4 regions of the Pseudoalteromonas qingdaonensis genome follow, and region 3 is predicted to be linked to each of the others. Evidence: predicted binding sites of a transcription regulator. Region 3 holds the regulator's gene; each other region holds the start of a gene.
What was found. Region 3 encodes sigma-54, which starts transcription at its own class of promoters, with help from an activator protein. Its sites were predicted from a motif close to GTTGGCACGNNNNTNGNNT; they were not measured.

Region 1: a site for sigma-54 is predicted at 2,026-2,044, ahead of glnA (glutamate--ammonia ligase). Genes of this name have one in related genera too.
Region 2: a site for sigma-54 is predicted at 1,591-1,609, ahead of fliE (flagellar hook-basal body complex protein FliE). Genes of this name have one in related genera too.
Region 4: a site for sigma-54 is predicted at 1,664-1,682, ahead of flhA (flagellar biosynthesis protein FlhA). Genes of this name have one in related genera too.

Annotation. Positions count from the first base shown of each region.
Region 1 covers NZ_JBCGCU010000014.1:12,785-15,944, reverse strand. The annotation lists gene typA (translational GTPase TypA) at 1-1,616, opposite strand, end outside; gene glnA (glutamate--ammonia ligase) at 2,102-3,160, shown strand, end outside.
Region 2 covers NZ_JBCGCU010000007.1:8,402-11,561, reverse strand. The annotation lists gene fliF (flagellar basal-body MS-ring/collar protein FliF) at 1-1,204, opposite strand, end outside; gene fliE (flagellar hook-basal body complex protein FliE) at 1,224-1,553, opposite strand; gene WCN91_RS07705 (sigma-54-dependent transcriptional regulator) at 2,440-3,160, opposite strand, start outside.
Region 3 covers NZ_JBCGCU010000005.1:110,096-113,255, forward strand. The annotation lists gene lptA (lipopolysaccharide transport periplasmic protein LptA) at 1-477, shown strand, start outside; gene lptB (LPS export ABC transporter ATP-binding protein) at 474-1,199, shown strand; gene WCN91_RS06375 (RNA polymerase factor sigma-54) at 1,223-2,710, shown strand; gene hpf (ribosome hibernation promoting factor) at 2,736-3,023, shown strand; gene ptsN (PTS IIA-like nitrogen regulatory protein PtsN) at 3,025-3,160, shown strand, end outside.
Region 4 covers NZ_JBCGCU010000007.1:21,697-24,856, reverse strand. The annotation lists gene flhA (flagellar biosynthesis protein FlhA) at 1-1,626, opposite strand, end outside; gene flhB (flagellar biosynthesis protein FlhB) at 1,727-2,857, opposite strand; gene fliR (flagellar biosynthetic protein FliR) at 2,866-3,160, opposite strand, start outside.

The DNA of each region.
Region 1 (3,160 bases), on a different contig from region 3:
AGGGCGTTAACAGTTAGGTCGTTGTCACGGCTGTGAATACCGATAACCATGCCTTCGTACACTTCAACACCGTGGCCGATAAATAGCTTACCGCGCTCTTGTAGGTTGAACAGGGCGTTGGTTAGCGCTTTACCTTGAGCATTCGCGATCAATACACCGTTTTTACGCTGACCGATCTTACCGCCTTTGTGAGGACCGTAGTGATCAAATGTGTGGTACATCAAGCCTGTGCCTGAAGTTAAGGTCATAAATTCGGTTTGGAAACCGATTAGACCACGGCTAGGAATCATAAAGTCCATACGGATACGGCCTTTGCCATCTGGAGACATGTCGGTCATTTCCGCTTTACGCAGACCTAGTTGTTCCATGATAGAACCTTGGTGCGCCTCTTCACAGTCGATAGTTACCGTTTCATATGGTTCTTCAAGAACACCATCCACTTCACGAAGAATTACTTCTGGACGTGAAACTGCAAGTTCATAACCTTCACGACGCATGTTCTCGATAAGTACACCTAGGTGTAGTTCACCACGACCCGATACACGGAAGCTATCTGGGTTGTCAGTGTCTTCAACGCGTAGTGCTACGTTGTGAACAAGCTCGGCGTCAAGACGCTCGCGGATGTTACGTGAAGTTACGTATTTACCTTCTTGACCTGCAAACGGTGAAGTGTTTACAGAGAAAGTCATAGTAACCGTAGGCTCATCAACGCTTAGCGCTGGAAGCGCTTCAACATTGTTTACATCACAAATGGTGTCTGAGATTTTCAGCTCGCCAAGACCTGTGATAGCAATGATATCACCGGCAGTCGCTTCTTGTGCTTCGTGACGGTCAAGACCTAGATAAGTCAGTACCTGGCCAACTTTACCGTTGCGTGTTTTACCATCGGCACCGATAACAGTGACCTGTTGGTTAACTTTAACCGTACCGCGCTTGATACGACCAACACCGATAACACCTACGTATGAGTTGTAATCAAGCTGAGAGATCTGCATTTGCAGTGGACCTTGAGGATCCGCATCCGGTGCCTCAACTTCTTTAACAATCGCTTCGAACATGGGTTCCATGTTGTCCGAAGGCTCGTCTAAATCTAGTGTTGCCCAACCATTGATAGCCGATGCGTAGATCACTTTAAAGTCTAGCTGTTCGTCGGTTGCACCTAGGTTATCGAACAGGTCAAAAACCTGATCCATTACCCAATCAGGACGTGCGCTCGGCTTGTCGATTTTGTTGATAACAACGATTGGCTTCAAACCCTGTGCGAACGCTTTTTGCGTTACGAAACGCGTTTGCGGCATAGGACCTTCTTGAGCATCAACAAGAAGAAGTACAGAATCAGCCATCGATAGAACGCGCTCCACTTCACCACCGAAGTCGGCGTGTCCCGGAGTATCCACGATGTTGATATGGTAATCTTTCCAGTTGATTGCCGTGTTTTTCGCTAGGATGGTAATACCACGCTCTTTTTCAATGTCGTTGGAGTCCATCACTCGCTCTTCGTTACCACCGCGAGTTTGCAGTGTGCCCGATTGCTCAAGCAATTTATCAACCAGAGTTGTTTTACCATGGTCAACGTGCGCGATAATCGCGATATTTCTTAACTTTTCGATGCTCATATATCTACTTAAGAGGCTAGCCTCATTGTTCCTAGATGGTCCACGCTCGGCAAACAACTACCCGCGTCGAGTTTAAAAGGGCGCGTATTATCCCTTATAACGTCACTAGATGAAAGTTTATCCAACATTTTTTTCTGTGACTGTGACTTGATTGTCATATCGCACCGTTAGGGTGAATAAAAAACAACCACAGCAAAAATATTAGCAGGTATTTTTCGGCTAACCTATTGTACCTGGTACAAGGTAAGGGGTTTAATCTAAAGCCAGCCTTGGTCAAGCCGTAAACCAGGGCTGAAAAAGGGCAAAACAAATGCACCAAAGCAATGCAAACGCGCACCAAAAAGGTGCGTAATAGCTTTGGCGGAATAATAACTTTATTTAAAACTCTTAATAAACATGCGGTTGAATAATTGGCACACTTTTAGCTTGTTAGTGCACAATTGCAGTAAGATGCAGCACACAAAATATTCCTAGTTGGAGGACACATGTCACATACGGTTTTAACTTTTATTAAAGAAAATGACGTTAAGTTCGTAGATTTACGTTTTACCGATACCAAGGGTAAAGAGCACCACCTTTCTATCCCGCATCACCAAGCGGACGAAGACTTCTTCGAAGAAGGTAAAATGTTCGATGGTTCTTCTATTGCTGGTTGGAAAGGCATTAACGAATCTGACATGGTACTTCTACCAGACGTTAACAGCGCCAAACTTGACCCCTTTACAGAAGAAACCACACTTGTTGTGCGTTGTGACGTAGTTGAGCCTTCAACTTTACAAGGTTATGAGCGTGACCCTCGCTCTGTTGCTAAGCGCGCCGAAGAGTATATGCGCTCTACCGGTATCGCCGACACCGTTCTATTCGGCCCAGAACCAGAGTTCTTCCTATTTGACGATGTTAAGTACAAAACAGATATGTCTGGTTCTATGTACAAGATCGATTCTGAAGAAGCAGCTTGGAACTCAGACCGTGACTATGAAGGTGGTAACACGGGTCACCGTCCTGGTGTTAAAGGCGGTTACTTCCCAGTAGCGCCTGTTGATTCATCACAGGATTGGCGTAGTGCAACCTGCTTGGTACTAGAAGAGCTAGGCCATGTAGTAGAAGCACACCACCACGAAGTAGCCACTGCCGGTCAAAATGAGATTGCCACTCGCTTTAATACCATGGTTATCAAAGCGGATGAAATCCAAGAGATGAAGTATGTTATCCACAACATGGCTCACCTTTACGGTAAAACGGCAACCTTTATGCCTAAACCTCTAGTTGGCGACAACGGCTCTGGTATGCACTGTCACCAGTCTCTAGCCAAAGATGGCAAAAACCTTTTCGCTGGCGACAAGTACGGCGGCCTTTCTGAAGACGCACTTTACTACATCGGCGGTATCATCAAGCATGCTAAAGCGCTCAATGCCTTCACCAACCCGGCAACTAACTCTTACAAGCGTCTAGTTCCTGGCTTCGAAGCACCAGTAATGCTTGCTTACTCGGCACGTAACCGCTCTGCATCAATCCGTATTCCTGTAGTTCCTTCAGAAAAAGGT
Region 2 (3,160 bases), on a different contig from region 3:
CTTCGGCATTGGCCGCCTGGCTGTAATCAACCGCGACGGAAACGCTGATACGACGGATCACCCCTGTTTGCTTACGCTTATGAGAGATGGTGGTATCCAGCTCATAGTTGCGGGTCGCCTCTTTATGAGTGCGCAAGGGCGCACTGTTTTGCGTCGTACTTTGCGTATTCGTGGCATTTTCTGGGATCGCGGAATTCACTGGTGGTTGATTGCTCAGGGCGCCGGGGATACCCGCAGCCAGACCGCCGATATTATTCTCTTCCAGGGTGGTTTCGCTGCGCACCGCCGGCAACTCCGGGTTATAGCGCTTTTGCGTTTCTTCTACGGCACTGAAGTCCATCACCAGGTCAACCTGAGCCGTGTAATTGCCCAAACCTACCACGGGGATCAAGATGCTGTCGATTTTTTCCAGGTATTCCTGCTCGCGCTGACGCTCGATTTCGTATTCTTTACGTGAACGTGCCGAAAGGGAGTTTTGCGAGCCGGAATTTAACAAGCGGCCGTTTTGGTCTGTGACCGTCACCCGCTCCGGCGATAAGCCTTGAACCGCTGAAGCGACGATATCAACCACGGAATCAATTTCTTCACTGTTGAGGGTGCGGCCCCTTTGCAGCGTGAGCACTACGGTAGCAGAAGGCTTTTTTTCCATTCGTGCAAAAACATTTTCTTTTGGCACCGCCAGCAATACTTTGGCGCGAGAGACCTTATTTAACTCTTCTATGGTGCGTGCCAATTGTTGCTCGCGAGAATGCTTAAGACGCTCACGCTCAAGGCGTTGAGAAACACCAAAACCCATGTCTTGCATCAGAATATCTGTGCCCGAGGTCGGGCCCTGGGTTAATCCCTCCCGTGTCATCGACAACTTGATATCCTGATACGCATCTTCGGGCACCATGATCACATTGCCGTTAAGCTCATAGTCAATTTTTTGTGCGTCTAAAAAGTCCAGGGTTTGGATCAATTCTTCCGTGGGCATTTTACCCAGAGGGCGCATTTCTGGCTGGCGTGCCCAGATAATGATAAAAATGGCAATGGCCAAGCAAATAGCAAGGGCGATGATCAAACTTACTTGGCGCAGCATATCCACGCCGCTCAGGGCACTTAAGTACCCCGACTTCTGTTCATGTTGCTCGCCTGAGCCAGTGTGCATATCGCCACCTGTGTCGGCTAGGGCGAGATCCGTTGATTGATTTGCTTGCGCCACGACTTTTCTCCGCTATCCGTTAAACAGGCATGTTCATTATGTCTTTATAAGCTTCCACCAGCTTATTGCGCACCTGCACCGTGGCCTCAAACGCCACCGAAGATTTTTGCGAGGCGATCATGGCTTCGGCAAGGGACACACGGCGATCCCCCATTTCCACGGCGGTAACCTTGGCTTTGGCATCCTGTTGCAAGCCGTTGACATTGTCTATGGCATTGCTCAGTAGCTCACCAAATTGCACCGATGCCGAACTACTCGGCTGAGGCATGGTTTTTAACGGGTTACGCGCTTGCGCTTCGAGTGCAAGGGACTGCATTTCCTGAAATAAAGAATTGGCTTGAACTTTCATCAAACTGGCACTGGTCAAATTAAACTTGAGCTGAATAAAGCATTAAGCGTGCCAACTAAAATAACCTTAAATTACAACTGGTTAAGATTTTTATTTCTTGGCGGTGATGAGTATTTAAACAACGTTAATTTGACGCCCATTTGCAAGGCTAAAGCCTCGCCTACAAATAACTGTAGGTATTGCCGTGTAGTCAGACTTTACCGCCAAGGATGTGGGTCAGACTTCAGTCTGACAATTGGCTCTTGCAAGGCTAAAGCCTCGCCTACAAATAACTGTAGGTATTGCCGTGTAGTCAGACTTTGCCGCCAGGGATGTGGGTCAGACTTCAGTCTAACAATTGGCCCTTGCAAGGCTAAAGCCTCGCCTACAGATAACTGTAGGTATTGTCGTGTAGTCAGGCTTTGCCGCCAAGGATGTGGGTCAGACTTCAGTCTGACAATTGGCCCTTGCAAGGCTAAAGCCTCGCCTACAGATAACTGTAGGTATTGTCGTGTAGTCAGACTTTGCCGCCAGGGATGTGGGTCAGACTTCAGTCTGATAATTGCCCTTGCAAGGCTAAAGCCTCGCCTACAGATAACTGTAGGTATTGCCGTGTAGTCAGACTTTGCCGCCAGGGATGTGGGTCAGACTTCAGTCTGACAATTGACCCTTGCAAGGCTAAAGCCTCGCCTACAGATAACTGTAGGTATTGCCGTGTAGTCAGACTTTGCCGCCAGGGATGTGGGTCAGACTTCAATCTAACAATTGGCCCTTGCAAGGCTAAAGCCTCGCCTACAAATAACTGTAGGTATTGCCGTGTAGTCAGACTTTACCGCCAAGGATGTGGGTCAGACTTCAGTCTGACAATTGGCCCTTGCAAGGCTAAAGCCTCGCCCACAACACCGAGCTACAGGGGCAGTTGAATGCCCTGCTCGCGCATTTGCGCTATCTTGTAGCGCAGGGTGCGTGGGCTGATACCGAGCGCTTCGGCAACATCTTTGCGCTTACCGTTAAAGCGCGCCAAGGTATCCATGATAATCTTATGCTCCTTGTTTTTAAGCTCATCTTTAAAGGTGGGCTCTTCGTCACCCTGCTCAGTCGCACTGGCTGCACCATAGCCTGATGGCTGTGGCGCGGCGCAAACACCAACAACCGCTGGACTGATAAGCTCCTCGATATAGATGGCATCGACATCAACTTCAGAGCCAACTCGTAAGATCAGCGCTCGCTGCATAACATTATCCAACTCCCGCACATTGCCCGGCCAGGCATGGCTTAACAACTTGCGTTTGGCCGCCTCACTCAGAGTTGCCGGCGCCTGTTTAGCCGATTGACAATGGCGCTGCAATAAATGCTCGGCCAGGGGAATAATGTCTCCGGGACGCTCACACAAGGGTAACCACTGCAATGGAAACACGTTTAAACGGTAATAGAGATCTTCACGGAACACCCCGGCCTGCACCGCTTCTTTTAAGTCGCGGTTGGAGGTGGCCAGCACCCGTACATTCAAACTAATGGTTTTACGGCTGCCAAGGCGCTCTACTTCGCGCTCCTGCAGCACTCGCAGCAACTTGGCCTGCAATCCCAAATCCATCTCGGTGATTTCATCGAGCAAGATGGTGCCGTTT
Region 3 (3,160 bases):
GTAAATGCCTGGGCGGAACAACCGAGCACGGTGACGGAAGTACAGATCGACGCCGATAAACAGCAGGCGCTGATCAAAGAAAATATCACCATTTTTGATAAAAATGTACACATTGTTCATGGTCAACGAGAAATCAAGGCGGATCGCCTTGAGGCCCACCGTCGCCCTGAGTTAGGTGATAACAAGCAGTTGCTGATTGCCACCGGCAACCCAGCCATCTACAGCGAAACCATGGAAGATGGTACGCAAATCACCGCTTCTGCCAAGGAAATCCGCTACGATGTAGCTACGCAAATGCTGCAGATTTCCGGCACTGCAAAAATAGCCATGGCCGATCAACAGATAATCGCCGAGACAATCAGCTATGATATAAACAAGCAGCTGATCAGTGCCGAAAAAGATAAAGATTCGAGCACTCGCGTAAGAACCACGCTCACACCGCAAAATGATGAGCAAGAAGAGAAGGAACAACCATGACCACGCTGAAGGCGCAAAAGCTGGCAAAAAGCTATAAGGGCCGTGAAGTGGTCAAGGATGTGGGCCTGGAAGTCAAAGCTGGCAGCATAGTCGGCCTGCTTGGCCCTAACGGCGCCGGTAAAACCACCACCTTCTATATGATCGTTGGCCTGGTGCCAAGCGACAAAGGGGTGATCAGCATAGACGAACAGGATATCACCCTGCTGCCCATGCATTCTCGCGCCCGTTTAGGCATAGGTTATTTGCCGCAAGAGTCTTCGATTTTCCGTAAATTGACCGTTTATCAGAACCTGATGGCCATTTTGGAAACCCGTAAGGATCTGGATAAAAGCGGCCGCGAGCGCGAGCTTGAAGGCCTGCTGGACGAGTTTAATATTCAGCATATTCGCGACTCCTTAGGCATGGCGCTTTCCGGCGGCGAACGTCGTCGCGTGGAAATTGCTCGCGCCTTAGCCGCTAACCCGAAATTTATTCTGCTCGACGAACCTTTTGCTGGTGTTGACCCTATTTCGGTGCTAGATATTAAGAAAATCATTGAACACCTCCGCAACCGTGGCATCGGCGTCCTTATCACCGACCACAATGTGCGCGAAACATTAGATGTATGTGAAACTGCCTATATCGTCTCCCATGGCGAGCTAATCGCATCAGGAACTCCCCAACAGGTATTAGCAGATCAAACCGTACGCGATGTATATTTAGGTGAGCAGTTTAGACTTTAATTACAAAAGGATTGTTAGAGTACATGAGGCAATCATTACAGCTGCGCCTAGGCCAGCAATTAACAATGACCCCCCAATTGCAGCAGGCTATCCGCCTGTTGCAGCTCAGTACTTTGGATCTCCAACAAGAAATTCAAGAAGCACTTGATGCCAACCCCTTGCTCGAAATCGAAGAAGAGCATTACGGCGATAACGACCTGCCGCGCGATAAAAACTCGGCGGCTGACAGTGATAGTGACACCCAAAACAGCACAAGCAATCAGGACGAAGTTGAAAGCGGCGATGCCCTCAACAATGACTCGATCAGCGATGATCTGCCCATGGATGTATCCTGGGACGAGTATATCAGTGCCGCACCGGTCGCTTCATCTGGGCCCATGCCAGATGATGAGTCTATTTATCAAGGCGAAACCACGGAAACCCTGCACGACTACCTGATGTGGCAATTACGCCTCACCCCTTTTAGCGCCATAGATGAAGCCATTGCCACCGCGATTATCGAAGCCATCGACGACAACGGCTTACTTACCGTTAGCACCGAGGACTTGCTCGACAGCATCAACCATGATGAGCTGGAAGAAGAGATTGAACTCGACGAAATAGAGGCCGTGCTTAAGCGAGTTCAAATGTTTGATCCTATAGGTATTGGCGCTCGCTCACTACAAGAGGGCTTGTTGATCCAGCTCAATCAATTTTCATCTCAAACCCCTTGGCTTAACGAGACGAAAGAGGTAGTTTGTAACTATATTGATTTGCTTGGTAACCGTGACTACCGCACCTTAATGAAAAAGACTAAGCTTAAAGAAGCGCAGTTAAAAGAGGTGATGACACTGATACACAGCCTGAATCCCAAGCCCGCCGCGACCATAGTACGCGAAGAGTCGGAGTATGTGATCCCGGATGTATCGGTGAAGAAGGTCAAGGGTCGCTGGAAGGTGGAATTAAACCCCGATAGCATGCCGAAGATACGTGTGAACGATCACTACGCATCCCTGGGTCGCAACTGCAAATCACAAAGTGACAGCCAATTTATTCGCTCTCACTTGCAAGAGGCAAAATGGTTTATAAAGAGCCTGGAGCAACGCAATGACACCTTACTTAAAGTAACTAATTGCATTGTGCAGCAACAACAGGCATTCTTTGAACATGGCGAAGAAGCAATGAAGCCAATGGTCCTTAACGACGTTGCAGAAATGGTGGAAATGCACGAGTCGACTATCTCTCGTGTTACCACACAAAAATACATGCACACGCCACGTGGGATCTTTGAGTTAAAGTACTTTTTCTCCAGCCATGTGAATACCGAGAATGGAGGTGAATGCTCATCCACAGCGATTAGAGCATTGATCAAAAAGCTAGTAGCCGCGGAAAATCCTGTAAAACCGTTAAGCGATAGCAAGATTACCGACATACTAGCAGAGCAAGGAATCAAAGTGGCTCGACGGACGATTGCAAAATATCGTGAATCGTTGGCCATACCACCGTCAAATCAACGTAAAAGCTTGATATAGACGTTAGACAAGAAGGAAAATGCTTATGCAATTAAATCTTACCGGTCGTCATGTAGAAATCACAGACTCTCTTCGCAACTATGTAAATAGTAAATTTGCCAAATTAGAGCGTCACTTTGACCACATTAATAATGTGCATGTTATTCTCGATATCGAGAAATTGAACCAAAAAGCAGAAGCAACTCTTCATGTAAACGGCGGCGAACTGTTTGCCACCGCAGAGCATCAGGATATGTACGCGGCGATCGATGGCTTAATTGACAAATTAGACCGCCAGGTAATCAAACATAAAGAGAAATTGTCTCGTCATTAAAATGAGCTTAGATTTACTTTTTTCCAAGGACTGCAGCAAGGCTGCGGTCCTTTTTAATAGCAAAAAAAGAATGTTGGAATACCTCTCTCAGGTAGCACACCAACATATCCCCCACCTCAGTGAGCAAGCCATACTGG
Region 4 (3,160 bases), on a different contig from region 3:
CACTGTCGTCAAGGGCAGCACCTCGGGCACCAGGCCCTCCACCAAACGCGGATGACTCTTGGCCAGCATATCGAGCAGGCTCTGTACTTCTTCGTGACCAAGCAGCAGCGCAGCATTGTTAGTGAGCAACTGGCTGATATGGGTGGCAACCACGGTAGCGGCATCCACCACCGTATAACCTAAGGATTGGGCTTCGTCTTTTAGTTCTGGCTTTATCCACACCGCATCCAGACCAAAGGCCGGATCCTTAGTAGCAATGCCGTTAACCGGGCCAAATACCTGACCCGGATTAATGGCCAGCTCGGCGCCGCTGCTGAGCTCGCCATCGCCGCTGGACACCCCCATCAGGGTAATGCGGTAAGCATTGGGGTCGAGCTCTAAATTATCGCGAATATGCACAGGTGGCACCAAAAAGCCAAACTCTTGCGAGAGCTTTTTACGCACCCCTTTAATACGGCTTAGCAGCTCGCCACCTTGAGCCTGATCAACTAGGGGAATTAAGCGATAGCCCACTTCCAGACCGATCACGTCCACCTGCTGTACATCATCCCAGCCCAGCTCTTTGGGCTCATCGCGGGTCGCTACTTGGGTGCCAGCGCCCTGCGTCGCCTGCTGTTGCTCTTGCAACTCGGCCTCGCGCGCCTGTTTTTGTGATAAATAAGCAATAAAGCCCAGTAAGGCACCCAGACCCAAAAAGGCCAAATGCGGCATGCCCGGCACTAGACCCATGGTGACCAAGATACCGCAGGCTATCCACAGGGCTTTATCATTGCCCAGCTGGTTTTTGACCTGCTCGCCCATGTTGTGGGTTTCATTTTGTCGCGTCACCACTATGGCGGTGCCAATAGATAGCAATAAGGAAGGCAACTGAGCGACCAGGCCATCCCCTATAGTCAGCAGGGTATAAACCTCCATGGCCTGACCAAAGCTAAGATCATGCTGGATCATGCCGACGAACAAGCCGCCAACTATGTTGATGATAAGAATAACGATACCGGCGATGGCATCGCCTTTTACAAACTTACTTGCACCGTCCATAGAGCCGTAGAAATCCGCCTCACGGGTCACTTCTTCACGGCGCTCACGGGCTTGCTCGGCGCTGATAAAGCCGGCATTTAAATCCGCGTCTATGGCCATTTGCTTACCCGGCATGGCGTCCAAGGTAAAGCGCGCCGACACCTCGGAGATGCGCCCGGCACCCTTGGTGATCACCACAAAGTTGATGATAATAAGAATTAAAAAGACCACTAAACCGACCGCATAGTTACCGCCGATCACCACAGAGCCAAAGGCTTCAATCACCTTACCGGCGGCATCACCACCTTGGTGACCTTCGAGCAGCACCACCCGAGTACTGGCGACATTCAGGGCCAAACGCATTATGGTGGCGACCAAGAGCACCGCCGGAAACATACCAAAATCCAGGGGTTTTAAGGTATAAACGGTTACCAGCAGCACCACCAGGGCCAAGGCGATATTAAAGGAAAAGAGAATATCGAGCAGAAACGGCGGCATGGGCAAAACCACCATGGCCAGCGCGGCCAGCACCAATAAAGGCGTCCCTACGCCCTTGGCATATTCTTTTTTATCGCGATTAAGCTGGGTTAAAACGGCCTTAAAATCCATAAATGCGCACAGCAATAAATTGACACTGAGGGCATTAAAGCAAGGAGCAGGCCAGCTTTAAAAGTTATGCTTTAGCGGCGCTAATTCTACCTAGCTCTGCTTAATATTGATAATCATCTGGGATGGGTAAGTGCTCGCTCAGCTTGGTCGGCCTGCGGCCACGGCCCTTTTGGAAGCGCTTTAACTGATAAACATAGGCCAGCACCTGAGCCACGGCAGTAAAGAGTTGCTCCGGCACCTGCTCGCCCACTTCCGTGGTATGAAACAGCGCCCGGGTCAGCACAGGTGACTCCACCAGAGGCACATCGTTACCCTGAGCCACCTTACGAATTTGCATCGCCAGCTCATCGCCGCCCTTGGCCACCATAATTGGGGCTCCGGCCTTGTCTGTGTCGTATTTCAGTGCCACCGAATAGTGAGTCGGGTTGGTGACCACGACATCGGCGTCGGGGACATCCTGCATCATACGGCGCTGCGACATTTCCCTTTGAGTGCGGCGAATACGCGCCTTGATCTGTGGATCACCCTCGGAATTTTTATACTCGTCCTTGACCTCTTGCAGGGTCATTTTCAGCTGCTTATGGTGATTATGACTCTGATACGGGGCATCGATGGCGGACACCACCAGCATGGTGCAGCTCAGCGCTAGGAACATCCAGGCAATGATCTCCAAAGCATGAACTATATTGCCCGGCGTCGTCTCTATACTGAGATGGAGAATTTCATAAAAGTACATTTTAATTAAAAACACAGCACAGGCGGCAACCAGGGCAAATTTTAGCAGCGCCTTAACCAGCTCAACCGCCGCCTGAGTGCCAAACATGCGCTTAAAGCCTTTAAGCGGGGACATTTTATTGGCCTTGGGGGCCATGGCCTGCCAGGAAAAGTTAAAACCGCCGAGCAAGGTATTACCAATAAAGGCCGCCAGCACTATCACTAGCACAAACATGGCCATGGGATAGAGCAAGGCATCGGCAACGGCGCCCCAGGCCGAGAACATTTTCGAGGTGTCATAGGTTTCATTGCGGCTAAGGGTAAGCATGCGACCCATCACCAGGTGCAGGCCACGGCCTATGTCCGGGCCATAGATCAGCAGCGACACCGCCGACATGATCAATACAAAGGTGGTGCCTAGCTCTTTTGAACGCGCGATCTGCCCCTTCTTTTTCGCTTCTTGGAGCTTCTTCGGCGTGGGTTCTTCGGTTCTTTCCTGTCCTGAATCTTCTGCCATTTATCCTCCTAAGGGGCGCAACCGACCATGGAGCACATCAGCTCCACCATGCGCAGCCATTGGGCTTCAAACTGGGCCATAAAATTCCCCAGAGTCGCCCAGATGATGACCAGGCCAGAGACCAGGGTAAAGGGAAAGCCGATGGCAAAGATATTAAGCTGCGGCGCGGCGCGGGTCATGACCCCGAACGACAGGTTGATCACCAGCATGGCGGTCAAGGGCGCCAAAGCCAGTACCAGGGCTGTGGTAAACATCCAGCCGCCCCAGGTAACTATGTCCCAATAATGATCCACCGCCCACCAA